DNA from 4 places in the Fictibacillus arsenicus genome. Region 2 is predicted to be linked to each of the others. Evidence: riboswitches for the same ligand, from Rfam matches in the RefSeq annotation. Region 2 holds a riboswitch; each other region holds the start of a gene.
The links. Region 2 has a riboswitch for cobalamin ahead of ABE41_RS16205 (ABC transporter substrate-binding protein). Riboswitches for the same ligand answer to the same signal wherever they lie in the genome.
Positions count from the first base shown of each region.

Region 1 (8,269 bases), 590 kb from region 2:
TAAGCCGAAACTCTGCTTGAATAATCAGTTTGTACACTATCTAAAAACGCGAGAAGCCCGATTATTTTATTAAATGTATCCTTCTCTTTCTCAGATAGATTAACATATTGTTTACTGTCACTGGACATATTGATCTCAAATGGCGTCCAAAAGTTTGACAGCATGTTTTTATATAATGGGTAAGCCCACGGAAAACGGACGTCGTCCCAATTCAGGATGTTGGAGCTATGTCCATTAATAACACTTGTAGAAGCATTTGGTGCACTGGTATCATATATTTTTCTTTCTTGTAATTTTGTGTTCACTTTAACTTTCACAGCTTTCACACCCTTCAAGTTCGATTGAAGTTGATCTTGTGTAATAAGTTGTTTTAAGTCCTTTTTCAAAACTAAGCAGATGAAGGTCCAGCAGCTCTTTTGCTTTTATGTTGTGAGTTACATAAAGGTTAAATGATATAGACTGATCAACATGTCTCTGCCTAGCTGCATTCTGTACTATGCTCCACCTTTGATCAATATGAAAAGCTGATTTATAGAACCATGTGGTCTCTGCGTTCAAATCAGGAGCAGTTACAGGTATTTTATAATTTTTCTTTTCTTCCGAATAAAACTTTTTAAAGATTGGATCTACACTAGGCGTTGAATTAGCAATGATTGAGGTTGATGAATTTGGTGCAACTGCAATCAGATAACCGTTCCGTATTCCTTGGCTTCTTACTTTTTCTCTTAAATAGCGCCATTCTTCAGCTTCATAATTTCTTTTTGCAAAATAGTCTCCAGAATGCCAATCTGAACCTGAAAAAGCAGGGTATTTACCTTTTGCTTTCGCCAAATCACTGCTCGCACTTATGACGTAATAATTAATCTTTTCATAAAGTTTGTCTGCAAAAGTGACGGCTTCTTCACTTTCCCATTTGATCCCCTCTTTTGCAAGAAGATGATGCCAGCCAAACGTTCCGACACCTATTGCTCTATATTTTTTATTCGTAAGAACTGCCTGCGGAACATCTATGGAGTTAAGATCAATTACGTTATCGAGCATTCTGACTTGAATATCAATCACTCTTTTCAACACATTATCTCCAACTACTTTTGCCAACGAGAGAGATGATAGGTTACAGACAACAAAGTCTCCTGGAGTTTTTCGAATGATGATCTCTCCATCTTCAGTTTCTTCTGATTGAACTGTGGTTGCAGACATGTTCTGCATAATTTCGGTACATAGATTAGATGCATAAACCATACCTTGATGCGGATTAGGATTAAGTCTATTAACAGTATCTCGATAAAACATAAATGGTGTGCCTGTTTCAAGCTGAGACTTCATTATTCTTTTCATTACTTCTATCGCAGGAATACATTTTTTTGATATTCTTTCATCGATTAAGCACTCTGTATATTTTTCCCTGAAACTGCCGTTTCCTTTTTGCTCATCATATGAATCCTCCAGCGAATAGCCTTTGAAGCGTCTCACTTCATGCGGATCAAATAAATACCAGTCATCACGCTTTTCTACTTTTTCCATAAATAAATCCGGAATACAGACCCCTGTAAAAAGATCATGGGTCCTCATTCTTTCATCGCCATTGTTTAATTTTGCATCTAAAAATTCCAATATATCTTTATGCCACACATCCAGATAAACTGCAATTGCCCCTTGCCTCTGTCCAAGCTGATCTACGGAAACGGCTGTATTGTTCAATTGTTTCATCCATGGTATAACTCCGGAAGAATTGCCTTTAAATCCTCTTATATCAGAACCTCTTGAACGGATTTTGCCGAGGTAAATTCCAAGTCCTCCTCCTCCTTTTGATACAGTCGCCGCATCAGTATTTGAATCAAAAATACCGCGAAGACTATCGTCGATTGTATCAATGAAACAAGAACTAAGCTGTCCATAGCTCTTACCTGCATTCGCTAAAGTTGGAGTAGCGACAGTCATGTACTGATTTGAAAGTGCCCAATATGCTTCTTTTACAAGCTCCATCCGATGTTTACGATCCTCATCTTTCATTAAGAAAAGAGCAATCACCATCCAGCGTTCTTGCGGCAGTTCATATAACTCATGGTTAAATCCTTTAGCGAGATATCTGTCAGCTAGAGTCTTTAACCCGATATATGTAAAAAGTTCATCTTTTTCAGGTTCAATCCACTTCTCTGCTTCTTTAATTTCTTGAGCACTATAAGAAGAGAGAATCGTAGCATCATAGATTTCCAGGTCTACTAAATGCTCAATAAGCCCGTATAAATTAGAATATGGTGGTTTCTCACCAGCTCCTTTATTTAATTGCACTTCTTCATACAGCTGCTTTAAATAGAGGCGTGCTGCTACAAATGTCCATTGTGGTTCTTCCATACTTAAACAATTTAAAGCCTCCATGATTAACTGCCTGAATACCGCAGAACGATTGTTATTTTTTAATTCTAAGTCTTCAGCTCTTTTCAAAAACAGTTCTCCCTGAAGTTCAGGAAATGATGCAACACAATCCCGCAGCCATTCCCCGAGAGACGATTTCGCTACTGTATTTTCCATTTACGGTCCACTCCTTAGTAAAATATAAAAAACCCCTCTTCATCAGGAAGAGGGGTAAGGAACGTATAGAAAACTTACAAGACTATAGCTTGAGTTAAATACCGTTCTTTCTCCCAATCCCCGAGGAAAAGAAAACAAGAGATTCAGGCAGGTCTACTGGCTTATGCTTCATCCTACTTTGGGCCTTCCCATACAGCAGCCATTTTCATAGCTAATCTGTACAGTGGCAGTTCCATTTCGTCCACAATTACAGTTGCGGGGACAGCTTCGGCATTTCACCGAATTCCCTTTTAAGCCGGACAATCACCGGCACCTGAAATCTCCATATATAGGTTTGTATCATTTACTTTGACACCAAATATAGTAATTGTCAATGAAAAAGTATTTTCAAAGACTCCTATTATTGTGCCACATAACCTCCATCAATTACAATCGCTTGGCCAGTAACACCTTTTGCTTTTTCACTTGAGAGAAAAATCGTATAATCAGCAATTTCCTGCACATCTAATAAGCGTTTCTGAGGAACTAAAGGATAGATGACTTCTTCTAAAACTTTTTCAAGTTCCACTTTACGTGTTTTTGCAAGGTCTTGAAGCTGACCTCTAACAAGTGGAGTATCTACATAACCAGGACAAACAGCATTTACCGTTATGCCATATTCTGCTCCTTCTAAAGCGGCTACTTTCGTTAAACCGATAACGCCGTGTTTAGCACTGTTGTAAGCTGCTTTTCCGGCGAATCCTACTAGTCCATTAATAGACGCCATATTGATAATACGTCCGAACCCTTGTTTTTTCATGATTGGGAACACGTGCTTCGTTGCCATAAATGGAGCAGTAAGCATTACACTTATCAACTGCTGAAATTTTTCAGTTGGAAACTCTTCTAGCGGTGATACAAATTGCAGTCCAGCATTATTGATCAATACATCAATCCGATTATAGTGCTGAAGTGTTTCATCGAGTGCACCCCTCAAATCGTCTTCATCTGTTACATTGCAGCCTAATCCTAAACAATTATATCCTTTATTGTTAAGTTCATCCGCAGCATTCTTTGCTTTATCACCATTCAGATCACTTATTACAACTATTGCCCCGTTCTGAGCAAATGATTTAGCTAACTCAAGACCGATTCCGCTTGCTGCCCCTGTAATAAAAACAACTTTTTCTTTTACGAACGACTCCACAGATATCCGCTCCTTAACTTAAATGACTTATACGATCCCGAACATGTAATATAATCCTATAATAACAAAAACAGCTGCTGTTTTAATAAGGGTCATTGCAAAGATATCGATATACGCCTGCTTATGAGTGAGACCTGTTACCGCTAAAAGGGTAATTACAGCACCGTTGTGAGGCAAAGTATCCATGCCGCCACTCGCCATAGATGCAACACGGTGAAGAACTTCTGTATCGATTCCAAGCTTGTTTGCTTGTTCGACATAGGTTTCACTCATCGTTGCCAGTGCAATACTCATACCGCCTGAAGCTGAACCTGTAATACCCGCTAGCGTAGTGGTTGTAACAGCTTCGTTTACTAATGGGTCTTTAATCGTATTTGACATAGCATTATTTACAGCTGTAAAACCTGGGAGTGCTGCGATAACACCGCCAAATCCATATTCTGACGCAGTGTTTAGAGTAGCAAGCAGTGCACCGCCGATGGATAAATTGATTCCTTTGTTAAAGTTGTTCTTGATTCTTTTAAAAGAAAACAGCAGTACTGTGATAATCCCAATAACTAGAGCTCCTTCAACAGCCCATACAGCTGCAAGTGTTGGAATTTGGATCTCCGGTACATTTTTCATACCAATTGCTGAGAAATCAAATGTCTTTCCATAATATTTTGGTATAAGAACCGTAAACCATTTATTAAAAACACCTACTAAAATAAGGGGCAAGATCGCGATAAAAGCATTTGGAAGCTCCTCAGATTCGAGTTTCTCAGGTTCGTTGCTATGGCCTGTACCATACCCTTCACCTTTAGCTGCTGCCTGTCTTCTTCTCCATTCTAAGTAAACCATCCCAAGAACAAAAACGAACAAACCTCCGATAAATCCTAACCAAGGTGCAGCCCACGTGGTTGTTCCGAAGAATGATGTCGGAATAATATTTTGTATCTGCGGACTTCCTGGAAAAGCATCCATCGTAAATGTAAAGGCACCAAGTGCAATTGTTCCGGGAATAAGCCTCTTTGGAATATCTGCAAGCTTAAATAATTCGGCAGCAAATGGATAAAGTGCAAATGCCACAACGAAAAGTGAAACCCCGCCATAAGTAAGAATAGCTCCTACTAGTACAATTGCAAGCATTGCACGAGACGGTCCGATTAGTTTGATCACAAACTGAGTGATAGATTTTGCAAATCCAGACATCTCGACGACTTTACCAAAAATTGCTCCCAGCAAGAAGACCGGAAAGTATAACTTAATAAAGCCAACCATTTTCTCCATAAATACACCTGAGAAAAACGGAAGTACATGGCCAGGTTCTGTTAGCAAAACAGCAAACAAGGCAGCGATCGGTGCGAATAAGATGACACTAAAACCACGATAAGCTACAAACATCAGGAAAAATAATGATAATAAAATAATAATAATGTCCAATTTTCTCTCCCCCATTTCTAAAATGAAAATTTCAATTTCTTAAAAGCGCTTACATTTTTAAAAAAGTAATCTCCTTTCCACTTATATACTTCCCCCTATACTATTGCAAGTTTTGTGCCAATTACAAACCAACAAATTAAAGGGATCCATCTGTTATTTTTCCGAAAAATCGGAAAAATAAAATAGATAAATACTTACATTCTATGTTTTTTCATTTTTTTCTCTATACAAGCAAGCAAAAGTTAATAAAATGAATAATTCCGAAAAAACGGAATGAATTTCCGTTTTTTCGGAATATGGAATTAATTCATATGTTATACTTTTTTATTTTATCGTACAAATTTGTTTTTCCGATACCAAGGGCATTAGCTACAGCCTTAATGTCCCCATCCATCTTTTTTAAATAAGATGAAATTACTTTTTTCTCCGTTTCATGAACATAATCTTTTAATGATTTTTGAGCTTCATGAACTTTCAGCTTCTCTCGAAGAAAATCCGGGAAAGCGTCAAGTGAAATTTGGTCACTTTGTGTCAGCTGAATAGCGGCCTCTACAAAATTTTTCAGCTCTCTCGTATTTCCTGGCCAAGTGTATTGAAGAAAAGCTTCTTTAACATCATCATCAATTTTCACAATCCTTTTCCCCGTCTCCCTGCAATTAGAACGAATGAAGCTCTCAGCTAAAGGCCATATATCTTCTTTCCTCTCTCGAAGCGGCGGTATTTGAATCTGTAAAACATTGATTCTGTAAAACAAGTCTTCTCGAAACTTATTATTTTCTATAAGCTGCTCTAAAGGCCGGTTAGTTGCTGCAATTACCCTAACATTCACTTTTTGGGAATTTAGTGAACCCACAGGCTCCACTTCTTTTTCCTGAAGTACACGCAGCAGTTTAATTTGCATATTTTGAGGAAGATCTCCAATTTCATCTAAAAATAATGTACCGCCGTCAGCCAGCTGAAACTTTCCTGGTTTTCCGCCTCTTTTCGCCCCAGTAAAGGCGCCTTCAGAATAGCCGAAAAGCTCAGATTCAAATAGATGTTCCGGTACTGCACCGCAATTTATTTTAATAAATGGCTTGGCGCTTCTTTCACTCAGCTGATGTATGCTATGTGCCAGCAATTCTTTTCCTGTGCCGCTTTCACCGCGAATTAATACTGACAAATCACCACTTGCTATGTTTTTTACACGATCTTTGATTTTTTCAGCCTCACGGGATATTCCTATAAAATCATTGAGAGTATAGGTTGCTCCATTTATTTCATGCCACTCTTTTTTATAAAAATCGAGTTCATGCAAAAGCGCTTTAATATGGGAATTCATTTTCTTCCATTGTTCTGTATCTCTGAAGATTACTGTTCCTACTGCACCGATAACTTTTCCTTCATGAAGAATAGGAATTCGGTTTGCAATCATATAATTACCCCTGATAAACTGCAAATCAGCGATCTCAACTTTTCCTTGAAGAACAGCTTTATGCATCCTTGTATTCTCGATCACATTTGTTACATGCTTACCTATTACTTCTCTTGGATTTTCACCTAAAAACTCACAATAAGTTTTGTTCATGTATTGTACGATACCTTCGTGATCAACTACAACAATCCATTCGTAAGCACTGTCAATAATCGTCTCTAAAATATTGTGTTTTAACAAAGGGTCATTATTCAACATAGCATCCTATACCTCGTTCCTAAAAAACGTACTGCTTTTATTTGTAACCTATTGTACCGTACAAAGAATATTTCTTCATATGGAAAAAGGGGCTGTCCCAAAAGTAAGGTAAACTTACCTTTGGCAGCCCCAATTTTTTATTTTTACAAAACAAAAAATAAATAACATCTCAGATTCCTGTTATCCAATCAAAGATTTCACGGGGAACTATCCTCTTGACAGTTGATTGGAGTGTAAGATGCGAGACTCCTGCGGGAGTAGCGTGACAGGTGAGACACTGTAGCCGCAAAGCGACAAAGTGGCTCACCCCACGCCCCGCGGAAAGCGAGTATCTGAAACGGAAATCAAACACTTTCAAGAGCAACAATGCCAAAACAATCATTACCCCAAAATATACTTTTGAGTCATCCTTTAAGATTTCTTAGCAATAAACAATATTCTTTCACTTTGTTCATTTGGGTTCTGATCTTCAAAATCTGCCGTAATACTTAATACTTCAAATTGACATTCTTTAAGCCATCTAGAATAGTCTTCTACTGAAAACGTTCTTTGAATGTGTAATTCATCGTATCGTTCATAGTTATCTTTGTTTAGAATGAAAAAAGATAAATCGTGCTCTACACTGTTATCGTGTTCACCTTGATAACATTGCCAGATGTATGAAAGCTCTTCATTATTACTGCCAAAAGTGCTGCCAATAAAAATATTATTGATCTTATGTAAGGAATGAACATCAAAAAGAAGCAAACCATTTGGTTCTAAATGATTCCATACTGAAAGAAAGGTTTGTTTTATGTCTTCTTCCGTTAAAATATAATTTAGAGAATCGCATAAAATTGTTACGCAATCATATGCTCCCAAGCCTTCTAGTTCTCTCATGTCCTGCTGAAAAAGTGAAAGTTCAACATTTTCATTTTCTGCTTTTTCTTTTGCAACCATAAGCATATCTGAAGAAAGATCAACGCCAGTAACTTCAAATCCTTCTTTTGCCAGCAAGATTGGCATCGAACCGGTTCCACAGCCAACGTCTAATAATCTGATGATATTCGGGTGATAAGCAGATACAGCATTTTTAATAAATGACAGCCACTTCGAATATGGTGCATCTGCCATTAATTCATCATAAAGATAAGCGAACTGCTGATAACTCATTACATATTTTCTTGGGGTGCAAGAATTGCGTCAACATCTACAGAATTTGCATCTCCCCATAACTTCTCTAGATTATAATAGCTGCGGTCATCACGGTGAAAGACATGTACGACTACATTTCCTAAATCAATCAATACCCAGCGAGCATGGTCATAACCTTCCATCCTGCGCAATTGAATATCGTTTTCTAGAGCTACATCTTTTAGTTCTTTTGAAATTGCCTGAACTTGTTTTTCTGAATTACCATGGCAGATTACGAAATAATCTGCAACTAAAGAAATTCCTTCCATGTCTAAAACAGCAAT
Region 1 covers NZ_CP016761.1:2,564,832-2,573,100, forward strand. The annotation lists gene ABE41_RS13280 (ribonucleotide-diphosphate reductase subunit beta) at 1-317, opposite strand, end outside; gene ABE41_RS13285 (ribonucleoside-diphosphate reductase subunit alpha) at 307-2,532, opposite strand; cobalamin riboswitch at 2,662-2,863, opposite strand; gene ABE41_RS13290 (3-hydroxybutyrate dehydrogenase) at 2,933-3,718, opposite strand; gene ABE41_RS13295 (GntP family permease) at 3,746-5,140, opposite strand; gene ABE41_RS13300 (sigma-54 interaction domain-containing protein) at 5,448-6,812, opposite strand; gene ABE41_RS13305 (class I SAM-dependent DNA methyltransferase) at 7,224-7,964, opposite strand; gene rsfS (ribosome silencing factor) at 7,964-8,269, opposite strand, start outside.
Region 1: it holds a riboswitch for cobalamin, as region 2 does, so the genes downstream of both, ABE41_RS13285 (ribonucleoside-diphosphate reductase subunit alpha) here and ABE41_RS16205 (ABC transporter substrate-binding protein) in region 2, are expected to answer to the same signal.

Region 2 (8,269 bases):
ATTTTGCTTTGCCATGAAAGGCTCCGCCTGTAACGAAATGCACCGTTTATCCCTCCTTAATTCTTCTAAGTCCCAAAAAAATGTATAACCTTTTCCATGCTCTGTCTTCCACGGCCACTTTTGGTTATTAGGTGCTAACTTGGATAAGTAATATCGGATCGGACCACCGTGAGTAATAAGAACGATATGACTTACTTGTTCTTTTTCAAAATAGGCAGCAAGCTCCGATTTCCATCCAAGCTCTAATCTTTTTTCGAATTCGTAAAGCGATTCTCCCTTTGGCGGTTGGTACACGGAAGGATCATCTATCCATTTCTGGTATTGACGTTGATATTTTAACTCCTCATATGTCTTCCCTTCCCATTCTCCAAAATGAAGTTCGCAAAAAGTTCCTGATGTTATGATTGGATGATCTGGGTAGAGAATACGGGCAGTTTCCAAACAACGCTTTCTGTCACTAGAGATCACTGCATCTGCTTTCGGAAAAACAAACGCCGCTTTTAAAAGATTCATTTCATGGATTCCTTCTTCACAAAGGGAAGGATTAAGTGTCCCGATGTATTGTTTTTGTTGATTTGCAGCTGTTAAACCGTGACGAAGCAAAGTAACAGCCACCCTGCGAACCAAAGCCATGTTTCTGTTCCCTCCACACAGGCACCGAGCATGTCACCCGTAATTCCTCCAAAATTTTTTATAAAAAAACGGCAGCTTATTAAAGCAAACATGATCCCCCCGACGATTAACCCTGCAACAAGCAGTAATGCACCAGCAAAATAGGAGACGATAAGGGCCAAAATGAGGTACCCGATTAATATGGCCGTCAATTGTGGAGCAACAGCCTCTTTCATTGCGAATGCCATCCCATTCTTCTTTACTAATGGGGCCTTTATAAGAACATACACCATTCCGGTACGCGCGAGGAATGGAATAAATAAAAATAAAACCCATACAAATTCATCGCTTCCATTTATGATTTCGTACATGAATGCAAAACGCCAGCCAAGAAGGAATAAAACAGACAATACCCCAAACGCTCCTACACGTGAGTCTTTCATAATTTCTAATTTCTTCTCATTTGTACCTCGGGAAAAGTAAGCATCACTTAAATCCATCCACCCGTCCAAATGCAGGCCGCCAGTAATAATGATAGAAAAGGAGAATAAGTAAACTGTAAGAATAAGTGGTGAAATATTCATTACTTGCTCAAGCATAGAAACTTGAATAGAAGCGAGTATTCCTATTACAAAACCTACGATAGGATAATTCATGATGCTCCATCTTGCGGTCTGAAGGTTCCATACAAAAGATTGGTGAATAGGCAAAATCGTCAAAAATTGAAAGGCGAGCCCAAGCCCATGAAGCGAGGAAAACTTAACGGTTCGCTGTTCGGTCTGCATGTGTGATGCTCCTCTTCATAAAAATAGGTGTTCCATTTTCGACCAAACAAGCTATCTCCGCTTTTTCAACGATAGCTTGATGCAATTTTCCGAGAAGCTCGACATAGTAATACGTTCCATCCTCATTTACAGGTAACGGATCAAAAAATACTTCATTCGAAACAATCACTAACGTTACATCCGCTTCCATTAGCTCATTTATGCCTTTTAAGATATTGTCGTATATATTTTTTCTGAATGAACGAAAAATCCAATTGTTAGCATTCATATCCCATCCCTCAAATAGTTCATTGTTCAAGAGGTTTGTCAGACAGTCTAGTAAAACCACATCTCCGAATTGAAATTCCCCTGCCAGCTCATGGAGATTTCTAGGCTGTTCAATTGTAGTCCAATTCAATGAATCTCTTTCTCTATCATCCCGGTGCTTTTGGACTCTCCTTCTCATTTCTTGATCAATATGAGCACTCGTTGCTACATAATAAGCTTTGTGATCCTCTAAGACATAGCGAGAAACAACCTGTTCGGCAAAGGTGCTTTTTCCACTCCTAACCCCTCCAGTTACAAAAATCAGCAATGCTACTACCGCCTTTCTAAGAACATCTGATAATCCATAGTTTCTTTTGAACGTGTATCTCCTTTTTGTTTGGCTGTATCTATTGCTTTGGTCACCAGGGTAAAAAGTGTTTGGGCAAAATTCGTATTCCTTGCAGCAGAAAGAATTTTTTCACCTGTTTGGGTAGAAGCGATACAAATATTTGAACGCAAGTCAGATTTTAAAAGTGTTGGAGTATGGATGGCTTCATTAATAGCAAGCATAATTTGCAAATAGGAAGCCTCTGTAAGAGTTGCCTGTAGAAACACCGCTATCGTGAAGGGCTCATTCGTTGTTCCCATACTTGCTACTACATAAATTTCTCCGAATGATTCAGAGCTGGAGCTAATAGCCGTATGATTTACGTTTTCAATCTTAAATCTTAAAGTCTGATCTTGTAGAGCGAACTTTTGAACATGTTCCTCTTCAAATATAAACGTATCTGCCCATTTAAAACTATCTGTTGAAGAAAGCGTTTTAAATGGATAGCTAGATGAAACCACTAGCCTATCATTTTGTTGAGAAATCTGTAAATCATTAAAACTATTAACCTTCTCTGATTCAAGAGGATTAAGGGAAATCAAAGGCTTCGGAAACTCTGGATGTTCATGCCTCAAAAGATTGGCTTCATACACGTCCTGTAAAGTAACTGAATCCATTACCTTACCCGGTATACCTTCTGCTCGAATCGTTCCTTTATTAAGCATGTAGATGTTATCACAGTACAGACTTGCAAGATTTAAATCATGGAGTATGGCAACCACTGTTAGTTCTCTGGATCGATTCCACATTTTCAGCAGATCCATAAGCTTTATCTGGTTAGACAAATCCAAATGATTCGTTGGTTCGTCGAGCAACAATATCTCCGGATCCTGGGCTAAGGCTTTTGCCAAGAACACCCGTTGACGCTCGCCGCCACTTAACTCTTGTAAACGAAAAGAAGCAAACTGTTTAACATCTGTAAGTTCCATGGCTTTGTCGATCATCTCTTCGTCATGTTTGTCTGACTGCTTTAACCAGCCTTTGTAGTATGGATACCTGCCTAAACCGACAACTTCACGAACAGTAAAATCAAAAGAATTATCTCCATTCTGAGGCAAAACGGCAATCGTTCTTGCCAATTCTTTTGAAGAGTAAGAACTGATGTTTCGATGATTGATATATACCGTTCCTTTTAAAGGTTTCATTACACCGCTCAGCATCTTCATAAGGGTTGTTTTGCCGCTTCCGTTTGGACCGATGATTCCTGTCAATTGCCCTCTTTCAACTGAGAGCGAAATCTCTTTAAGTACCGTCTTACCGTCATATCCTCCAGATACTTGATCAACGTGAATCATGAACCCACCCTCTTTTTTCGATAAGAAATAAAAATTATAGCAAACACAGGACTGCCTATAATGGCTGTCAAAACACCGATCGGCAGTTCTGTCGGCGAAATAATCGTTCGTGCGATAACATCAATCAATACGAGGAAGATACCTCCAAGCACCATAGATAATGGCAATAAATGACGATGGTCAGTGCCCCAAAGTTTTCTGGCTATGTGTGGGATAACGAGCCCTACAAATCCAATCGTTCCAGAAACCGCTACCGCGGATCCAGTCAGTATCGAAGCAGCCAGTAAAATCCATTTCGTGTGCCCCTTTACATTAACACCAGTAGATCTAGCATCTTCCCTGCTGAAGGACATCGCATTTAATTCCCTGCTGTTAAACATTAGTATAATAAAGCCAATTATCAGGAATGGGGTGACGAGTTGAACGTACGGCCAGCCCCTCATCGAGACACTTCCTAATAGCCAGCCGATGATCTGCCGAAGCTCTTCACCCGTCAGCGCGATTAATAAGGAAACTAGCGCACCAAGGAATGAACTCGATAAAATGCCGGCAAGGATGATCGTTTCAATCGACATTTCCCGTTGGACAATTCGGGCAAGGCCCAGCACTCCAATTAATGCAACGAAGCCGCCAAGCACACTGACCACTGGTAGTGTGAAATCTTGCAGAAAAGGCAGCTGGAAGCTGAAAAACAAAACACAGACTGCCCCAAGTGCTGAACCAGACGAAACCCCGAGTGTGTATGGGTCAGCGAGCGGATTTTTTAAGAGTCCCTGAAATGCAGTTCCTGCCAAAGCCAGGGAACAGCCGACCATTGTAGCTAATAGTACTCTTGGAAATCGAATTTGCATGACTATATTTATTGTTGAAGCTTCAATGCCAGCAGGCAGCTTCGTATGAAAAATTTCTGAACAAACAATTTGAAAAACATGAGCCAGGGGAATTGGCACACTTCCTGCCGATACCCCAAGTCCGATGGTAAAGAATAAAATAATGATGACACCTAGGTAAGACCAGAATAATTTATTCGGTGAATACATCTGGATAGATAGCTTCGGCAAGCTCCTTCACCCCTTCGATCAAGCGAGGACCAGGTCTTGTTACTTTATCAGAATGAACATCAAACACTTGCTCATTTTTTACCGCAGAAACATCTTTCCATGCACTTCTTTTCATCACTTGTTCTTTTGCGTTTTCAACATAATAACCGTATGTTGTAATCACTACCTCTGGATTGTAGTTTATCGCTTCTTCTTCTGTTACTTTTACCCAGCCTTGCTGATCACCAGCTGCATTGGTTGCGTGAATAGCATTTAACATCTCATCAATAAACGTTCCTTTTCCAGTCGTAAAGATCTCAGGCTCTGGAGAAACCTCTACCCATACTTTTTTCTTTTCTTTTACATGTTTAGCTCGATCTTTAATCTCTTTTAAATCAGCTTTCATGGACTGAATGATCTTTTGTCCTTCTTTTTCCGTACCTGTAGCTTTTGCGATCATCTCGATGGTTGCATAAGTGTCTTCAAAATTAGTTGCATCTTTTACGACAAGAACGGTAATTCCTGCATCTTTAAGCTGTGTTAACCCTGGCTTTGCACTTTCACCACCTGAAGCATGTGCAAGGACAATGTCTGGCTTTAAACCTATAATCTTCTCAACATTAAACTCCATATCCCCGATTTTTTCTTTCTTCAGGGCTGCTTCAGGGTAATTATCAAAATCAGAAACCCCTACGATTTCGTTTTCTAACCCAAGAGCAAAAGCAATCTCCGTATTACTTGGAACCAAGGATACGATACGGTCCGGCTTTTTTTCTATTGTTATTTTTTCTCCTGTATCGTCTGTTATCGAAACAGGAAACTCAGTATGTACATTTGAGTTTTCAGAAGCTTTTTCTGAAGTTGATGTTTTTTCAGCAGAACACCCTGCTATTACACCAATGACGAGCATCAGCGTAAACCATATTGTAAGCAATCTTTTCATCTTTCATCTCTCCCCTAGTCTCTCGTATAATTAACCAGCTAAACAAATCGATCGGTACTGCTTCTAAATACTGTTTGAAAGGGGGATTTTTGAAAATAAAAAAAGCCCTCCCTTCGGAGAGCAAAATACAATAAAGTAAACAAAATACGTTAACGTCTACCTATTGCTTTCCCTTTTCCTCGAAGGTACGCACAATCGATTAAGGCAGGTTTCCTGACTCACGGATCAAACAAGCGTAGTTCCCCTTCCCATTCTTATATCGAACAGTGGGCGAATGAACAGCTCTACCGATTACAGTGGCGGGACCGTGTTGGATTTACACCAACTTCCCTTTTAACGTTTTATGCCAAACATAAAACGACCTTAATTCTTATTCAGCTAGTTCTAATTATACAAATATCCATGTAAAAGAAAAGCATATTACAAAAAGTTCGTTGTAGTTGGAGGACTGACCTTTTTAAATCCACATAAAAACACCTCCGAGTTTCTGAGGAACTCGGAGGTGTTTTTTCCACAAAGACAAAATGGCGTTTTGTCTTTGTATGGGGTCAGACCCCTACTTTTGTACTACTTACTTCTTTAGGTTGTAGAATGCGTTCATTCCTGGGTAAACTGCAAGGTTGCCTAGCTCGTCTTCGATGCGAAGAAGCTGGTTGTACTTCGCAACACGGTCTGTACGTGAAGGAGCACCAGTCTTGATTTGTCCAGCGTTTGTCGCAACTGCGATGTCAGCGATTGTGCTGTCTTCAGACTCACCTGAACGGTGAGAGATTACAGCTGTGTAGCCTGCACGCTTAGCCATTTCGATCGCGTCAAATGTTTCAGTCAGCGTACCAATTTGGTTAACTTTGATAAGGATTGAGTTACCGATTCCTTTTTCGATACCTTCAGAAAGCTTTGTTGTGTTTGTAACGAACAAGTCGTCTCCCACTAGCTGAACGCGGTCACCGATGCGCTCTGTTAATAGCTTAAAGCCCTCCCAGTCGTTTTCATCGAGTCCGTCTTCGATTGAAACGATCGGATACTTGTTAACAAGCTCTTCGTAGAATGCAACCATCTCTTCAGATGATTTAACAACACCTTCACCAGAAAGGTGGTATTTGCCGTCTTCTTTCTTGAACAATTCAGAAGCAGCAACGTCCATAGCAAGGCGTACTTCTTCACCTGGCTTGTAGCCAGCTTTTTCGATTGCTTCCATGATTGTTTGAAGAGCTTCTTCGTTTGAACTAAGGTTAGGAGCGAATCCGCCTTCATCACCTACAGCTGTGTTTAAGCCTTTTTCTTTAAGAACGGCTTTTAAGCTGTGGAAGATTTCAGTTCCCATGCGAAGTGCTTCAGGGAAGCTTTCAGCACCAACAGGCATTACCATAAATTCTTGAATATCAACGTTATTGTCAGCGTGCTCTCCACCGTTAAGGATGTTCATCATAGGTACTGGAAGAGTCTTAGAGTTGAATCCTCCAAGGTACATGTAAAGAGGTACGTTTAAGAAATCAGCAGCAGCGTGGGCAACAGCCATGGAAACACCAAGGATTGCGTTGGCACCCAACTTGCCTTTGTTTTCAGTACCATCAAGCTCGATCAACGTTTGGTCGATTCCAACTTGGTCTAATACATCAAAGCCGATTAGCTCAGGAGCGATGTTTTCGTTTACGTTGTTTACTGCGTTCATAACACCTTTTCCAAGGTAACGCTCTTTATCGCCATCACGAAGCTCAACTGCTTCATATTCACCAGTAGAAGCACCAGATGGAACGATTGCGCGTCCGAAAGCGCCTGATTCAGTGTAAACTTCTACTTCAACTGTTGGATTACCACGAGAGTCAAGGACTTCGCGAGCATAAATTTCAATAATCGTTGACATAAAATTCTCTCCTTTTAATAAAAAAGTTTAATGTAAAGGCTCATTACAAAAAGATTCTTGCTTTTAAACATGAGTATGCTTCTAAGACAAGTTGATTGGAGCGGAAATCAACTACTTCTACAATTCGTACAAGGGCCTTTTGCAGCGTTATGCACCTAAGCTCCCCTATTTAATTAACGTTTTACCTGTCATTTCTTTCGGCTGATTGCCTCCTAAAAGAGCTAGAACCGTTGGTGCAAGGTCGGCCAAGATTCCGTCCTGGCGAAGGTCTACTCCCTCTTGGGTAACAATTACCGGTACAGGATTTGTGGTGTGAGCTGTCATCGGGTTGCCTTCCATCGTAATAACCTCATCGGCGTTACCATGGTCAGCTGTAATGATTGCTGCTCCACCTTTTGCAATAATCGCATCTACTACTTTTCCTAAACATTCATCAACTGTTTCAACCGCTTTAATCGTAGGTTCAAGCATTCCAGAGTGACCTACCATATCAGGGTTGGCAAAGTTTAAGATGATTGCGTCATGCTTATCCGCTTCGATCTCTACTAAAAGCGCATCCGTAACTTCATAAGCACTCATTTCAGGCTTTAAGTCATACGTCGCTACTTTTGGCGAGTCGATCAAGATGCGCGTTTCACCAGGAAACTCAGCTTCACGTCCTCCACTGAAGAAGAACGTTACATGCGGATATTTTTCAGTTTCGGCAATACGAAGCTGTTTGAAGTTTTGCTGTGATAAAACCTCTCCGAGCGTATTGTCCAAGTTGGTCGGCTTAAATGCCACGTCACCATCTACTGTTTCACTAAAATGTGTTAAACATACAAAGTGCAGGTTCTTTGGAAACTCTGCTCCGCGGTCGAATCCACGGAAATCTTCATTCGTAAACACTTGTGAGATTTGAATGGCACGGTCAGGACGGAAGTTACAGAAAATGACTGCGTCTCCATCTTGAATGGTCGCTACTGGCTCGCCATTTTCTTTTTTTAGAACAGACGGCAAGACGAACTCGTCATGAACGCCGTTGCTGTAAGAGTCTTCTACTACCTCGAACGGATCTCTGTAATCAGGACCTTCACCATAAACCATCGCACGGTAC
Region 2 covers NZ_CP016761.1:3,158,732-3,167,000, forward strand. The annotation lists gene ABE41_RS16175 (bifunctional adenosylcobinamide kinase/adenosylcobinamide-phosphate guanylyltransferase) at 1-43, opposite strand, end outside; gene ABE41_RS16180 (histidine phosphatase family protein) at 1-633, opposite strand, end outside; gene cobS (adenosylcobinamide-GDP ribazoletransferase) at 585-1,397, opposite strand; gene ABE41_RS16190 (bifunctional adenosylcobinamide kinase/adenosylcobinamide-phosphate guanylyltransferase) at 1,372-1,971, opposite strand; gene ABE41_RS16195 (heme ABC transporter ATP-binding protein) at 1,977-3,326, opposite strand; gene ABE41_RS16200 (FecCD family ABC transporter permease) at 3,323-4,387, opposite strand; gene ABE41_RS16205 (ABC transporter substrate-binding protein) at 4,350-5,309, opposite strand; cobalamin riboswitch at 5,496-5,690, opposite strand; gene eno (phosphopyruvate hydratase) at 5,881-7,173, opposite strand; gene gpmI (2,3-bisphosphoglycerate-independent phosphoglycerate mutase) at 7,339-8,269, opposite strand, start outside.

Region 3 (8,269 bases), 1.2 Mb from region 2:
ATTATCGCCTCGATTCGTGATGATGAAAAAAGGCATAACCGGCTGTTCAGAAAAATATATAAAGACCTTACGGGACAAGAGGTACCACAAACAGCTGGTGAAGAATTTCAACGGCCAAAAACGTATAAAGACGGTCTTGTAAAAGCACTTTTTGGCGAATTGGCGGCAGTTGAAAAATACCGGGTGATTCGGCAAGGTCTTCCTAACAGGTATTATCGGGACATCTTGTTCAACATCATAACGGATGAAATTAAACACAGTGCAAAATACAATTACTTATTTACGCTTAATAGCAAGCCAGGCTCATCCCGCAGTCCAGATATCGAAACGCAAGTACAGACCCAAACTCAAGCACAACCACAAACTCAGCCACTAAGTACAGCAGACCAGTGGGTAATGTATATTGATCCATTAGTAAAAAGAGCTTTGGAAGAATCAGAAGAAGGTATTAACCTTACACATCTATTCCAGGAATTTATTCTGTCAGGCGTATTAGTCGGTCAAGGCTTTTCACCTGAAGAAGCGATCGAACTTGTTGAAAAATGGGAGAAAACGGGTGAATCTCAATTGTTAAAAAAGAGCAAGATGTTGGGAAACCAGCACAGAATCAGATAGAGGAGGAGAGATATGGAGCAAGCACAGGAATATACAAAGCCATTCATTGGAGATCAATTCCCGGAGATGACGGTTCATACCACCCTTGGGGAACTTGTCCTGCCAACAAGCTATCAAGGTCATTGGTTTGTATTATTTAGTTCAAGAAGCGAAAAAACGTGCAGAACAAGCGCAAGCAGGAGAAATTCAATGCTATGACTGGTGGATGTGTACAAAGCCGCTAAATAATATGTAGAGGCAGCCTAATTAAAGGCTGTTCTTTTTTTTGCAGTTCACAATATAGTATTTGGTAAATTAATTTGATAAGCTACATACTAAACTTATCAGAAGCTTTCTCAAAGAAATCAGGTGTGAAAATGGATATTAAACAATTGCAATATTTTATTGAGGTTGCAAAATATAATAGTTTTACCCGTGCTGCTGAGGAACTGTTCATCACTCAGCCAACGATAAGTAAAATGATCAAGAATTTAGAAGATGAACTAGGATTGGTTCTATTTGACCGCTCCAGCAGAAAGAAGCTGATTTTAACCGATGCAGGACGAGTTATTTATGAACAAGCCAAACTCGTTGATCAAGCATTTAACAACTTAGAATCTGAAATGGATAATCTGCTGGGACTTCAAAAAGGACATGTTCGTATTGGATTACCTCCTATTTTTGATTCTCGGCTCTTTCCAAAGCTGGTTGGAAGTTTTCATGAGAAATATCCAGCTATAACGTTTGAATTAATGGAAGATGGATCAAAGAAAATCGAAGAAGAAGTAGCCAATCACAACTTAGATATTGGGGTTGTTGTACTCCCAACAAACCACGATATTTTTCAGTACTTTTCTTTTATGAAAGAAGATTTGCAGCTTATCATCCATCCCGATCACCCCATTGCCACGCATGAAGAGGTTAACCTATCTGATCTCAGCAGTGAGTCTTTTATACTGTTCAATAAGGATTTTGTTTTGCATGATCGCATCATTTCTTCTTGTAACCACGCAGGCTTCAATCCACATGTTATCTCCGAAAGCTCACAATGGTCGTTCATCGAAGAAATGGTCGCCTGTAAACTAGGAGTTTCTTTATTGCCTGAAAGTATTTGCCGGCATCTTACGACAAAAGTGAAAACCATCAAAGTTGTGAACCCATCAATCGGTTGGGAACTCGCGCTTATATGGGGAAAAGATCAATATTTATCTTTTGCAGCAAAAGAATGGCTGCGCTTTGCAAAAGAACAGCTTTAATCTATATCCAAGATGATTCCACAAAGAATCATCTTTTTTTATGCAGTCATGGCATAGCTGTAAGCATTTACATAGATAAAGGCTATGCTCTAAATGAAAAATAACCATTTTACACCATGTTAATTACGGCGTACACTTACCTTGTAAATGGAAATTTCCATTCGGGAAGGACTGATTCATATGAATAAAAAGAAAGCGCGAGAAAGCCGCATCATTAATACTGACCAGGTTATGTCCCTGGATTTAAATAATTATAATACGTTATTCGGCGGCGTCTTGATGAGAAAGCTTGATAACAATGCAACCTTATCTGCACGCAGACACGCTCGAGTAAAAGAATGTGTAACAGCTTCAACCGATTCAATCGACTTTTTACACCCAATCCACCAAACAGACTCTGTCTGTATAGAATCGTTTGTTTCATATACCGGGAAAAGCTCTATGGAGATCTTTTGCAAAGTGATTGCTGAAGACATGATAACAGGTGAACGAAGAATAGCAGCAACAGCCTTCTTAACTTTTGTAGCTTTAGGTGAAGATAAAAAGCCCGTTGATGTTCCGCAGGTGATTCCTGAGACAGAAGAAGAGAAGTTCTTATATGATACAGCTAAAGAAAGAGCAGAAGTCCGAAAGCTGAGACGTATGAAAAGTAAAGAATTAGCAGCTGTCATCTCTCTGGATAAACCTTGGGATCTAAAAGAGGAGGTATACGCATGATCACTTTATGCAGTCAAAACGAACTAAAATCGGCACAAGCTGCACTCAATAAATTAGAGCAATCCTATCCTGAACTTTTCGAAAAGCTAATCGATGTTATTAACCTTACCCGTGCTATGCAGCTAAAATATCAGTACATGGGATGCTTAATTATGAATGAGGAACCGGGAAACGCCAAACCTCAATTTGTTATTGGGTCTGTTATTCGATTGTATAAAAAAGAAATGCAAAGATTAACAAGCGACAAGGATATTGAAGAGTTAAGAAAAGTCTTCTTAGAATATAAACATACTGGTTATTCTAGACTTAGCCAGCTTGCTCTAGGAAAAGCACCTGAATCGTTAGCAGGCAGCTCAGCAATTATTCAATAAACATAAGAAAACCTGAGTACAAATTTATCGCACTCAGGTTTTTTTATATGGTCTTAATTTTGGTAATAAAATAATAGTATTTGTACGCAACAATAAGCAGCAGCACTACCCTCACAATCGTACTATCCGCCATTATAAAAGCCACCGCTATCATGGCATCTGCAAACAGATTAATCGTGATTTTCTTTTTTCTCGTCATGGATTTTTCTTTTATGAATTCTTCTAAATGATTTTTGTATATCGATGTTCCTTTGAACCATCGTTCAAACTTTTTAGAACCTTTTACAAAGAAATAAGATGCTAGAAGAAGTAAAGGTGTTGTCGGGATAAGCGGCAAAATGATACCTACAATTCCTAAACCAAGAAATAAGAATCCCAGGGACACATAAAGCATATTCTTGATTTTCACTGAGATTCTCACTCCTTTCATCTCTAACTATCTTACCTTCTTTATTCATGTATGGCTATTGATTCACGTTTTTATATAGCAGGCGCCTTTCTTTTCTCAACGGGGCATTTTCAAAAAATGATATTTCCTCTTCTGTTTCCGGAATAACACTAGGTACAGGAGTTGGTTTTCCATCTTTATCATTCGCAACCATCGTAAGAATAGATGTCGTGTTTAATGTTCTGTTCCCCGTCTCTAAGTTTTGGCACTCAACTTTCACGTACACTTCCATTGAGGTCCTGCCTGTTGAAATGACAAACCCTTCAAGGATTAAAATATCCCCAACTTTTGCAGAGGATAAAAAATTCACATTATCAATGGAAGCCGTAACGACAACCTTTCCGCTGTGTTTCATTGCAGAGATCGCGGCGATTTCATCGATATATGATAATACCGTTCCTCCAAAGATCGTTCCCATATGATTTGTATCCGGAGGCAAAACAAGTTTCGTTTGAATCGTTCTTGAGACATTTGATGATAATTGCTGTACCATACTATTCCTCTTTCCCGAGCTCTCATGCTCCTGTTTTTAGTGGCGGGAATTGGAACGACAAAATAAATACCCATCACAAAGGATGGGCAGGATTGAATACCTAATAGAAACAATCTATTAAAATATCCTCGTCCTATCTTCCCAACTCCCGAAGAAGATCAACACTATAAACATGGCAGGTCTCCTGACTCAGGCTTTACTCTACTCTAAGCCCTTCCCATCTTTAGACAGTGGTTTTGCTTATTTCGTCAGCACATACAGTTGCGGGTACAGCTCTGGATTCTCACCAGATTCCCTATTAAGTCTATAACAGACACCATGATTACCGGATGAATATGAACTTCTATTTTATTATAGGTTGCTGTTAGATCAGTGACAACTACAGCGAATTTATATCCTCAATAATTCTTATCAAATCCTTAACAAATAAGGGTTGTACCTTCATATTGGCTTTAAATTCCCGTGATATGCTGAAAAAAAGACTTGAGGAGGTTATTTTTATGAAGCGTCCAACAGCTTTGATTCTAACAGCACGTTACGGAAGCGGTCATATCCAGGCAGCAAATGCTTTAGCAACTGAACTGCGTAACAATGGATATGAGCCAATCATATCTGATTTATTTGGTGAATCATATCCACTTATGTCTCAAATTACTCAATCTATATTCCTTAAAAGCTTTTCGTATGGTGCCTCATTCTATAAATGGTGGTATTACGGAACGAATAAATTAAACACTAAAGGAATTGCCCAGTTTTCCCGTTATCTAGGCCGAAAAAGGCTGCAAGAACTTATTACAATACACCGTCCTCAGTTTATTATTTCTACTTTCCCTCTTAATTCAGCACCATTTTTGATAAAAAAAGAAAGATACTCCATACCGACATATACCGTAATCACGGACTATTGCGCACATCCATTTTGGATTAACCCATTAGTAGTCCAATATTTTGTAGCAGCTGACATTGTAAAGTATGGGTTGAAAAAACATAACGTTAATGAAAAACGAGTTACCGTAAGCGGTATCCCAATCGGTTCTGAATTTTATTCTACAGCAGATAAACAATCGATATTTAAAAAATATCAAATAACTCCAAGTAACAGAGTTGTGACGATACTAGCTGGTGCACAATGTGTATTGAAAAATGTAAAGGATCTGGCACAGCTCTTGCTAAAGAACCCTTCATTTCAAATCATTGTTGTTTGCGGTAAAAACAGAGCACTTTATGAAAAACTTTTGCCAGTTGCCATTCAGTATCCAAGGTCTTTTCGGTTATTCGGATATGTTGATGAGATCCATGAAATTTTTCGGATTTCTCATTGTCTCATTACAAAACCCGGAGGCATTACGATCACAGAGGCAGCAGCCTTGCAGCTTCCTTTAGTTTTTTACAAGCCAGTACCGGGCCAAGAAGCTGAGAATGCTCGATATTTCAGCCAGCAAGGTGCCGCGATAATAACTCATACCGCCAGTGAAATTGCTGAAAGTGTTCAGGAGCTTTTTGATAATGAGCAACTTATGAAAAATATGAGAGAGCAACTTCGGCATATTCACAAAAACTACTCTGCAAAAGTGATTACAGATTATGCAATCAGCCAATCCGAAGAGCAATCGTTACTATTACCCTAAGGAGGAATCAAAATGGATACTACTTCGCATATTGTCATTGGGTTAGGATTAGGCGCTCTTGCTCAAATGGATCCCGTTGTGACAGGAAGTTCATTGTCTCAAGCCGTTATCTTAGGAACTGTTATCGGATCAAACGCACCAGATGCAGACTGTGTATATAAGCTTAGAGGAAAAGGGAGCTACTTCCGAAATCACCGCGCATGGTCACACTCTTTACCTGCATTGCCACTATGGGGGCTTGCCGTTTCGGGGATCATTCATCCTTTTTTCGATGATTCCTCATTCCTGCATCTATTTATGTGGACGTTTCTTGCTGTAATTCTTCATGTGGTATTTGATCTTTTTAATGTATATGGGACACAAGCTGCAAGACCTATCTCATCCAAGTGGATCTCCTTTGACTCCATTCCATTAGTCGACCTGTTTATATTAGGATTGCATGCAATCGGCTTTGCATTAATCCCTTTCTTTGAACCCGGAATTATTTTCGCTTTTATTTATTTGATTATACTTTTGCACATTGTATATCGGACTTTTTATGCTAGACGAATCAAAAAACATTTGGGGTTATACTTTTCGGAAGCCATCCGAATCAAGCTAATACCAAGACCAGATTTGCTAACGTGGGACTTTTTAATCGATAATGAAGATCAATTTATATTTGGTACTTATACGGCAAGAAGGATTAAAATTGAACACAAATTTCCTAAACAAATCGACAACCCTGGCTTAATTGAGAAAAGTAAAAAAGAACAAAAGGTTTCAGATTTTCTTTCCTCTACAGAGTTTGCATACCCTTTTGTAAAAAAGACAAAAAGCGGTTTCTTTGTTATGTGGAGGGACCTGCGGTTTCGAGAAAGCAAAACCTACTTTCCCTACCATGCCATTATGTATATAACTTACGATTATAAGTTCAAAAGTACTTATATAGATAAGATCTATTCGTTAAAAAACTATAAGAAAGTGTTACGGGAATTAGAAAGAAACTGCACAACAGAAAATGAGCAATCTACAAAAAAACTCAAGCATGTTTCAGCTTGAGTTTTTTCTGCGTTCTATTAAATGATCTTCCTCTTTATTTCAGTCCCTTCATTACAAACGCTACCAAGCGCCATGCCCCATCACCTAGTTCGCTAGATATTTCAAGATCAATTTCCTTTCCTGTACTTCCTCCATCCAATTCAAAGCTAAGCCATTTAAATTGACCTGGATCCAAAGCATAGCCAGCCTCGGCTAATAGTTTGTTGTCTGATCGTATGATGGTGTTTGCAGATCCATAAACGGAATCACCAGTCAGGAAGTAAACTTTGTGGATTCCAGCAGGTACGTTTACTCTAAAAATAGTAAGCTCTTCTCGTGATGCTATTAAATCACGTTGCAATGCATCAGCATTACCTCTATCTCTAGCAAATGGTGCTGTACCAACCCATCCGTATCCGTTTGAAACTTCCCATGTATCTTCAGGAACCAATCTCTTGTATGTCGGAAAAATTGGCGTTGTGCTGCTTCCGCCGTCTAAAGCAAGCTGAACATTTTCACCTGATAATGCTGATACCACTTGAATGTCCCGCGGCGGACCATATACGGCCGTTTCTCCAGCATCCACTTCTACACGAAGCCTTTCTGCTGCGGGCATTTCTGCAGGAGGAGTTACCAACACATCAAATACAGCCTCGTCTGATGGTTCAAGTACTTTTGTGACGTTCTCGCTCTTCCATCCAGTTGGAACAGGAATGTTCACGCTCACTTCTACTTGCTTTGCTGTACCATTACTTAATGTTACTTTAACAGGGCTTGGCTGACCTGCCATCATGGTGTCAGCTGCAATACGAGTAATGTCTACCCCACCGATTCTGACTGCTCCTGCTTTTCCATTTTTCACTGTAAAAGAAGCCAGCGTTACTGCAACTGCGTCTGGATTACTTGGAGAAGACACAACTCGATAATCAGATTCCCACGACTTATGTGTGACATGGCATTTCACATACCCGCGATAATCCCCATCAAAGAATTTAACATGCTGATTAACGGAAAGTGCTGCTTCTATTTGATTTTTCCATCCACATCCTGAACTTATTGACGTTCCGACAAATTCTGTTGCCAATGTTTTAGAGCTTGAGTCGTTAAAATCTTCCTTCAGATCGTTTACCCAGCTTGAGTGCCAGTCACCGCTCAGAACGACCGGATTAGAAGGCTCATATTTTTTAATAAAAGAAAATAGACGGTCTCGATCTGCAGAATAGCCATCCCATTGGTCGTGATTAACGCTAATTCCTTCACCTGGGTCATAATCGTACTGTGCCATCATGGTCTGCTGAGCGATTACGTTCCATCTAGAACGTGAATCCCGAAGATTTTTCAAGAGCCACTCTGCTTGTTCAGATCCAACAAGCGTTCGGTTAGTATTTGACGCTTCAGGATCAAGAGGTCCACCAGGAAACCCGCTTCCTACTTGATTATCCCTGTATTGCCTCGTATCTAAAATACTAAATTCTATTAAGCTGCCAAACGTAAACTTACGGTAAAGAAGCATATCTGGACCGTTCGGCTTTGATCTTCGTCTTAGCGGCATGTGTTCATAATACGCTTGAAAAGCTGCTGCGCGAACAGCGAGGAATCGTTCACGCTCACCTTCCGGATAATTCGGATCAGAAATATCATCAGACCAATCATTGTCTACTTCGTGGTCATCAAATGTAACAATAAAAGGGAAGTTGGCATGTGCAGCCTGTAAATCCTGAGATGTTTTATATTGTGCATGA
Region 3 covers NZ_CP016761.1:293,623-301,891, reverse strand. The annotation lists gene ABE41_RS21310 (ferritin-like domain-containing protein) at 1-615, shown strand, start outside; gene ABE41_RS01735 (hypothetical protein) at 628-813, shown strand; gene cidR (cidABC operon transcriptional activator CidR) at 972-1,850, shown strand; gene ABE41_RS01725 (acyl-CoA thioesterase) at 2,031-2,567, shown strand; gene ABE41_RS01720 (hypothetical protein) at 2,564-2,938, shown strand; gene ABE41_RS01715 (YbaN family protein) at 2,982-3,347, opposite strand; gene ABE41_RS01710 (acyl-CoA thioesterase) at 3,403-3,879, opposite strand; cobalamin riboswitch at 4,037-4,215, opposite strand; gene ABE41_RS01705 (MGDG synthase family glycosyltransferase) at 4,380-5,507, shown strand; gene ABE41_RS01700 (metal-dependent hydrolase) at 5,520-6,548, shown strand; gene ABE41_RS01695 (alkaline phosphatase D family protein) at 6,583-8,269, opposite strand, start outside.
Region 3: it holds a riboswitch for cobalamin, as region 2 does, so the genes downstream of both, ABE41_RS01710 (acyl-CoA thioesterase) here and ABE41_RS16205 (ABC transporter substrate-binding protein) in region 2, are expected to answer to the same signal.

Region 4 (8,269 bases), 830 kb from region 2:
AAATCACACATTCACTTTATCTGCAACTTTGGTTAAAGGGTTTGGCGGACGCATTATACAATTGAATGGGTACACAGTAGATTTTGTTCCACAAGGATCTCTTTTATATATTGAACATCGTGATACACCTGGAATTATAGGAAAAGTAGGTGCCTTTTTAGGGGAACGGAAAATAAATATCGCGACGATGCACGTAGGAAGAAAATCAGCTGGCGGTGAAGCTATGATGGTATTAACATTCGATTCACAGCTGCCTGAAGAGATTCAAAAAGAACTAGTCAACATTGAGGATCTGCTCGTTTGCAAACCTCTCGACCTTTAAACTGCACACTAAAAAACTTGGCTCTGATAAGCCAAGTTTTTTAGTTATCCTAATTCAACTTCTTTTCGTTCACCGTCTTTAAAAGTCATCAGTGTTGTATATCCTGTCTTTTTTGCAAGCTCGATAGAAGCTTCATAGTTTTCCCCTACTTGATGAGGTTCATGGGCATCAGAAGATAAAACGATAGGAATACCCTTTTTATAGCATAGTGAAAGCAGCTCGGGTTCAGGGTATAATCTCCCGACGGGCTTACGTAAACCCGCTGAAGAAATTTCCACACATGTTTTTGAATTTTTCAAAGCGTCTGTTACCCTCTCATACTGCTCCATTAAAAATTCCTCGTCTTTTGGAACATGATTAAAAATTTTCACCAAGTCAATATGTCCTACAATATCAAAAAGATTTGATTGTGCCAGTGTTATGATTTGATCGTAATAGGCTCTATATGTTTCGTACAGATCCCTTCGATCCCATTCTTTTCTGAATTCAGCAAGATCGATTCCAAAATCGTCAACCCAGTGAACAGAGCCAATCACGTAATCAAAGGGATAAGATGAAATGAAGGATTCCATCTCTTCGTGGCGGCATGGGGTATAATCCATTTCAATAGACATTCTTACGTCTAGATCTAACTTTTCTGCTTTCTTAAACAGATTTACATAGTCGTCCATCGCATAATAGCGTCTTTCTTCCATCCAAGGTTTAGAAACAATGTTTTTCGTTTCATAAAAATGATAAGCGTGTTCAGATATCCCAAATTCTTCGATTCCTTTTTGTTTTGCTGTCTCCACAAATTTCGTTAAGTAATCAATCGTTAATGTTCCTTTTTCGAGATGAGCATGGTAATCTGTCAGCATATTGGTCTCCTTTAAAAAAACGTTTAACCATATGTACCACGAATATCTCTTTCAATCAAGCATTTATGCTCCTAGTTTTACTCCGATAAAAAGCACACTGATACAGAGTGTTAAAAATAACACCGCAAAAAAACGATTAAGATAGTCTCTCATTTTGTCCTCCTAAAATTCAAGAATCAACTTTACTATCCTATTCAATTAATCAAATTTTTGAACTCGATTTTTAAAATTAGAGTGTGTTATCTTGGCAGACCGTTTTTTCGCTAGGCTGTTTTAGCAAACTTTGTTGCTCTTGAAAGTGGTTGATTTCCGCTCCAGGATGCTCGCTTTCCGCGGGGCGTGCGGTGAGCCCTGGTGAATGAAAGATCTATGAAGTGCTGCTCCTGCGTCTACAAGAATATCCTGCCGGAGCTAGCTTCCTCGTCGCATGCCTTGCGAGAAGAATACTCAGGTAGCTGGCACGCTGATCCCGCTGGAGTCTCGCACCTTGCACTCCAATCAACTTGCAAATGAAGAGAATGAAAAAATGACCCCAAAAGCAACAATCTTTTAGAGAAGAGCCTTTTCGCTAAGGGTGCCGCAGATTTTCTTAACTAAATAATGAAGTTTAACAGGGGCCAAATAAAAAACCGCCTTAATAGGCGGCTGTTTTGTTAATATTGTTGTTAAGCTGCTTCTCCATAATATATAGGAGAGGTTTGTATAGCACTACAAAGAATACCGCATTTCCAATCGCATGGTTCACATCAAATGGAAGACCTGCCAGATAATAAGGCCAGAATTTTTGTGTAATGACCCCGCCCATTATTACCGACATTATGAAACCGAACAAAAAGCCGCAGAAGCTTGCATATAAGCTCATGACCCACCATGGCATTCTATGACGGTATTTTTCGAGGAGACCGCTTAAAACTGCGATAATCCCCCAAGCGATCATCTGTCCGAATGACCATAGGCCGTGACCTAAAAATAAGTTTGTTGTTAAAGTGCTTAATATAGCTAAAATAAGCCCTTGAACAGGTCCAAGTACAAATGATGCTAATATTAGAATCGTTGTGTTTGGCTGAACGTTTGGAATCATTGCAAAGGCGATGCGTCCTACAGTTAAGATCGCTGCAAGCAAAGCAATGATCGTAATCCTTCTGATCGTCAGTTTATTCATACTTGTGGAAGTCAAATTCAACGGTATCACCAGGTTTCAATGTGATTTCTTTTGCACCTTTCATTGCTTCTTCACCATTAACAGAAAAGAACCATGATGTTTTATCCTGTTCGCTTCCGGCAATCCCTTCAATACTGCTGATAAAAGAATCATCAAACTGAGTTTCGATCTTAAAGTTATCCTTCATAACATCCATGATTGTAGTTTCTTCCGTAATTGCTACTTTCTTTTCTGCAACTTTCTCTTTGCCGTTATCTTTTGTAATCTGGACGGTTACTTGTTCTTTTTTGTTTTCTTCAGTTTTTGGCTGATCAGAAGCCTTCTTTGTCTCAGATGTTCCACACCCAGCCATTAACATCATCAATGCTGCAAATACTAAAATAAGTTTTTTCATCATAAAACCTCTTTCTTGTTGTAATCTTTTTTCTTTTAAGCTGTTTTCTAAAAGATTGTTGTTTTTGAGTCTCGTTTCTCGCTTCATTTGCAAGTTGATTGAAGCGCAAGGTGCGTGCCTACCTCTGAGAAGCTTCTCGCTAGGCATGCGACGAGGAAGCTCACATCGGTAGCATTTACTTGTAGACGCAGGAGCAAGGATACTTCCATGAAGCGGTCAGGTGAGACTCCTAATGACGCATAGCGGCAGGAGGCTCACCGCACGCCCCGTGGAAAGCGAGCATCCTATAGCGGAAATCAACTATTTTAAAAAGCAACAATGGTTGCGAAAACAGCTTTCTTTTAAATCACCAAACAAAAAAATCCCCTTCGACTACGAAGGAGATTGATAATTTGGTATCCAGGCAGAAAACAGCGGCCGTTTAATGGCACTGCTTTAACACCCCCCTATCCTCGTAGGCCATGTCATGTACAAAACAGGCAGGTCTCCTGGCTCTTGATCATCGTCCCCTAACGCCTTCCCGTTTTCACAGTGGCAGATCAATTAGGTTTCTCACAATTACAGTGGCGGGACCGCAACGGAATTTAACCGTTTTCCCTATTATGCTTGTCCGATTAGGACAGCACCTGTTTAAACACTTATGAAATTTTCTTTTTACAATCCAATTATAACCGACTGGAGAAAATTGTGAAATCATTTTTTCGATCTGTTCGCTGTTCCTTATGAAACAAGATTAATCGGGAAAGTATGATAATTTATTTCACAGTTCGAGGTATTACGAATGAGAATGTCGTACCTTCATTATTTTTACTATGAACATTAATTTGGCCGCCATGTGCTTCCACAATGTTTCTGGCGATTGCAAGACCTAGACCAGTACCTCCTGATTTTCCTCTTGTTCTTGCTTTATCGCCTTTATAAAACCGTTCAAAAACAAATGGAAGATCTTCCTCTTTAATTCCTGATCCGTTATCTTTAATGAAAAACTTAACTGCCATTTCACTTGATTCTATAGTCAGACGAACGAATCCCCCATGTGAAGTGTGGCGAATGGCATTATCTATTAAGTTTGTTAAAACTTGCTCAATTCGGTCAGGATCGATCTCCATCTCATTACGGATACCAGAAATTTCGAGCGTTAGCTGAATGTCTCTGTCTTTAGCAGGACCTTGAAACTTCCGTACTATTCGTTCTGCAAATGGCGGAATTGCTAATAGTGTATAGTGGAGCTTCATATGTCCTGCTTCTAATCTGGCAAGATCAAGCAATTCATTAACAAGCCTTCCCATCCTTTTTGATTCATCCAAGATGATACCTGCTAACTCCTTCTTTTCCTCTTCTGATTCTGCAACATCATCTACAATAGCTTCACTGTATCCCTGAAGCATCGCTATTGGTGTTTTAAGCTCATGTGAAACGTTTGCAACGAAATCCTCTCGCAATTTATCCATTCGCCGCTCTTCTGTCATGTCGCGAAGAACCGCCACAGCACCTCGAATTACCGAGTGATCATATAAAGGTGTCATAACGATAACCCATGAACGTCCCTGAATGTCAATTTCAGTCATCTGCTCGCTTTCAAGGGAAACAACTTGCTGAAAAAGCTGAGTAACAGCTATTGGAACAGTTCCTTTCACTTCACTCTTCATGCCTGATTCATAATAAAAAGCTTGTAAAAAGCGGTCAGCCGGAGGATTAGTTACAAGGATTTTCATCTTTCTGTCAAACGTAATAACACCATCTGCCATTGAACTCAAGATACTCGTAAGTTGTTCTTTTTCCTGGTTCAACGCTGTAATATTATTTTTTAGCTGACGTCCCATCCGGTTAAAGGTCATTCCTAGTTCACCGATCTCATCATGTGTTAAGATCGGCACCTTCATATCGAATTCACCTTTTGCAACAGATGTAGCTGCTTCTCTCATTTTTCTTAGAGGAGCTGTAATTCGTGTAGATAAAAAGAAAGCAAATATGATCGTAAGTATAATTGCTATACCTGCCGCTAAAAAGATAAGGTATTTCGTATGGTTTGTAGTTTTTGTTATATTCTCGATCGATTGGTAAACATATACGCCGCCTTTACCGTTTCCTGTTTTATATGGTTCACCGTAAATAATCATTGTATGGGCAGACTCATTGCCTTTCGAGAGAACCGGAAAATCATCGTTGATATAAATCTTTTTTCCTTCATCCACCACTGAAGATAATTGTTCATTATCACTAAAGACAGAAACTGGAATATAAGGCGCGTCACTAAAAGAATTTGGTGTGATAAATGATTCTTGATTTTCGTCAATAATCATAATGGACATTGAATAAGCTTCTGCCATTTCACTTGTGATCCTAATGGCTTCTTCTTTATTTTCATCATTCTCCATAATCAGAACAAGCCTGTCTGCCATTTTTGTTAGTTGTTCTCTTGCCTGATTATCATAAAAATTTTCGAAAAACTGGGTAAGCAATATTGTCAGCACTGTCAGTACAACTAAGACCAGCAACAAAATGGTTACCGAAAGTTTGCCTACAACACTTCTCCAAATCATTCATTTCCCGCCTCAAATTTATATCCTACTCCCCAAACTGTTGCAATCATCGAGGCTGCATCTGGAGAGACTTTGTTTAATTTTTCACGAAGTCTTTTAACATGTGTATCTACTGTTCTTAAATCACCAAAAAATTCATAATTCCATACATCCTTCAATAGCTGCTCACGAGCATAAACTTTATCTGGAGTTTTGGCTAAATAGTACAGCAGTTCATATTCTTTAGGTGTTAAGTTTACTTCTTTACCACCTGCTGTAACACGATGAGCGTCATGATCGATTGTTAGATGCTTGAATACAACCACATTTTTTGCAACGGTTTCCGTTTGAAGGAATTTTGTCGGTGAAGATCTTCTCAAAAGTGCCTTAACACGCAGAATGACTTCTCTTGGACTGAATGGCTTAGCGATATAATCATCTGTACCAGCTTCAAATCCTTGGATCCTGTTTAGCTCTTCACCTTTTGCTGTCAGCATAATTACTGGAGTGGCTTTCTTTTCTCTTAGTTTTTCACACACCTCAATACCGTCCATACCCGGAAGCATCAAATCAAGCAGAATAAGATCAAAATTAATTGATACTGCCATTTGAAGTGCTTCTTCTCCATTTTCTGCTTCATGAACTTCATAGTTTTCTCTTTCAAGATACATCGTTAATAATTTGCGAATTCGTTCTTCATCGTCAACCACTAAAATTTTTGCTTCTGTATTCATTATTTTTCAAGCCTCCACATAAAATCATAGTGAAAAATTTATTCTTATCATATCCTGTTTCTATCATACATGAATTCTTCCTGTTGGAACAAACAGGATACTCTTCATTTTACTCTATAAAAAAGCCCCTCTTGTTAAAGAGAGACTTTTATGAAACTTCTATTATGCATATGAGTGCAATCCTACTAATACTAGATTTACTGCGATAAGGTTGAATGTAATGATCCAGAATCCTAACACGCAAAGCCATGCAGACTTTTCGCCATGCCAGCCTCTTGATAGTCTTAGGTGAAGATAAGCAGCGTAGAACAAGAAAGTAATTAATGCCCAAACTTCTTTAGGATCCCAGCCCCAGAATCTCGACCATGCCTGTTGAGCCCAAATCATTGCAAAAATCAAAGCACCAAGGGTAAAAATCGGAAAGCCGATTGCTACCGCACGATAGCTTATTTCATCAAGAAGTTCAGGATTCATATTCACTTTCGGCTGAAGTGCCGCAGCAATTCTTTTTCTTAAGATTATTCGAAGCAGCCCATACAAGATAGCCCCTGATAAAAGAGACCAAATAAACGTATTTAATTTAATAGATGCATTTGCACCATTCATCCATGATGGAGTGGAAAAAAGAGGACCGAATGATTCATCCAGCTGTTCTCCGTTTGCTGGTCCTGCAATAGCAGGCATCTCGTAAACAATTTTTTCCGGCTGGTTCTGATCGTTCATGATTTCAAAGTTTGCTTCATAACCTGCACCTTTGAAAGCCATGGATATAATTATGAAACCTACTACACTTATTAAGCTGTACAAGATTATCTCAATCCACTTCGTCTTTTTAGAAGAAACAGATTGATCGACAGTACGAATTAAATAAATAAGACCCGAAACAAACGAAATAGCGAGTATTCCTTCACCTAAAGCTGCAGTAGTTACGTGAATTTTAAGCCAGTCGCTTTGCAGTGCTGGAATAAGGGGTGAGATATCTTTCGGAAACATACTTGCATAAGCAATAACAAGCAAGGCAACCGGCATCGCGAAAACACCTAAACCATTCGTACGGTAAATCAAGTATAAAATGATAAAGGCAAGTACCATCATCATCCCAAAGAAAGTTGTGAATTCAAATAAGTTACTTACTGGAGCATGTCCGCTGGCAATCCATCTTGTAATGAAATAGCCAAGCTGCGCTGAAAATCCAACGCAAGCACTAATGAAACCCATTTTACCCCACTTTTTTGTATGTGCTGCTTTTTCATTTTTCTTATCTGAAATAGACATCGCAAAAAACAGGGTAGAAATTAAATATATCATGAATGCGCTATATAATAGCGTACTGCTAATTTCAGCCATCCTAAACCCTCCTGCATGAACTGTACTGCTATTTAGTATTAGATTCCTTATCAACTAAAGCAGTTAAGCTTGTCTTTTCACTAAGGAAATCTAAATCTTTTTTCAAGCCATACCAGTTCTTATTCGTGTGAGCTGCTGCCCACACTCCATCTTGATTTTGTTTGATCCAAATTCTTCTATAGTTCCAATATAATCCTTGCGTAACACCTATCATAAAAATTACTCCGCCAAGAGCAATAATCCAGAGCGTATGGTCTTTTCTAATCGTCAGAGCCGTTAAGTCCTTTGTCTCTATACCTGCAAAGGACATTTTAAATTGATTCTCACCAGCTTCTATGTTCTTTTGAATCCCTACAAAAGCTTTTTCACCATTTGGAGTTTCAGGAGAATACATTGAAAATACAAAAGCAGGGTTATCAGGCAAATTATTTACTGTTGAAGGCTGATTTTGCTCATTAAGAATAAAGTTTGGAAAATACTCCTCAATCTCTACTCTATACCCATTTCCCAAATCATACTTTTTCTCCGGTTCATGAAGATCAACAGTCAGCTTTCCAAATTTTTTGCCAGTTGCCTTCTCCTCTAATTCGAAACTCATTTTACTGAATTCATTCAGCTTAAAATCAGTTTGATAGAGAGCAAATGAATCAAATTTAAAAGGTTCATTTACACGGATTTCACCGTCTTTTACTTTGACTAACTCAGGCTCCTCTCCTATTGTATGATTAGGCTTTGTTTTGTATAGTGTCACATTGCTTTGATAGTTTTTAGCTACTTCACCATCTACTGTACTCAGTGCACTATTAAACTTCTTTTCTTCCTTATCATACATTTCGAGAATAAATTCTTTGTTTTCTAAGTAATATTGTCCTTCTTCACTCTTTGTCCCAGGGATAGACGCTTTCTCGCCTTCTCTGACCCACAAAATATC
Region 4 covers NZ_CP016761.1:2,333,719-2,341,987, forward strand. The annotation lists gene serA (phosphoglycerate dehydrogenase) at 1-322, shown strand, start outside; gene ABE41_RS12030 (histidinol-phosphatase) at 367-1,179, opposite strand; gene ABE41_RS12035 (ECF transporter S component) at 1,814-2,362, opposite strand; gene ABE41_RS12040 (DUF4430 domain-containing protein) at 2,334-2,738, opposite strand; cobalamin riboswitch at 3,197-3,380, opposite strand; gene ABE41_RS12045 (ATP-binding protein) at 3,491-5,278, opposite strand; gene ABE41_RS12050 (response regulator transcription factor) at 5,275-5,991, opposite strand; gene ccsB (c-type cytochrome biogenesis protein CcsB) at 6,154-7,338, opposite strand; gene resB (cytochrome c biogenesis protein ResB) at 7,367-8,269, opposite strand, start outside.
Region 4: it holds a riboswitch for cobalamin, as region 2 does, so the genes downstream of both, ABE41_RS12040 (DUF4430 domain-containing protein) here and ABE41_RS16205 (ABC transporter substrate-binding protein) in region 2, are expected to answer to the same signal.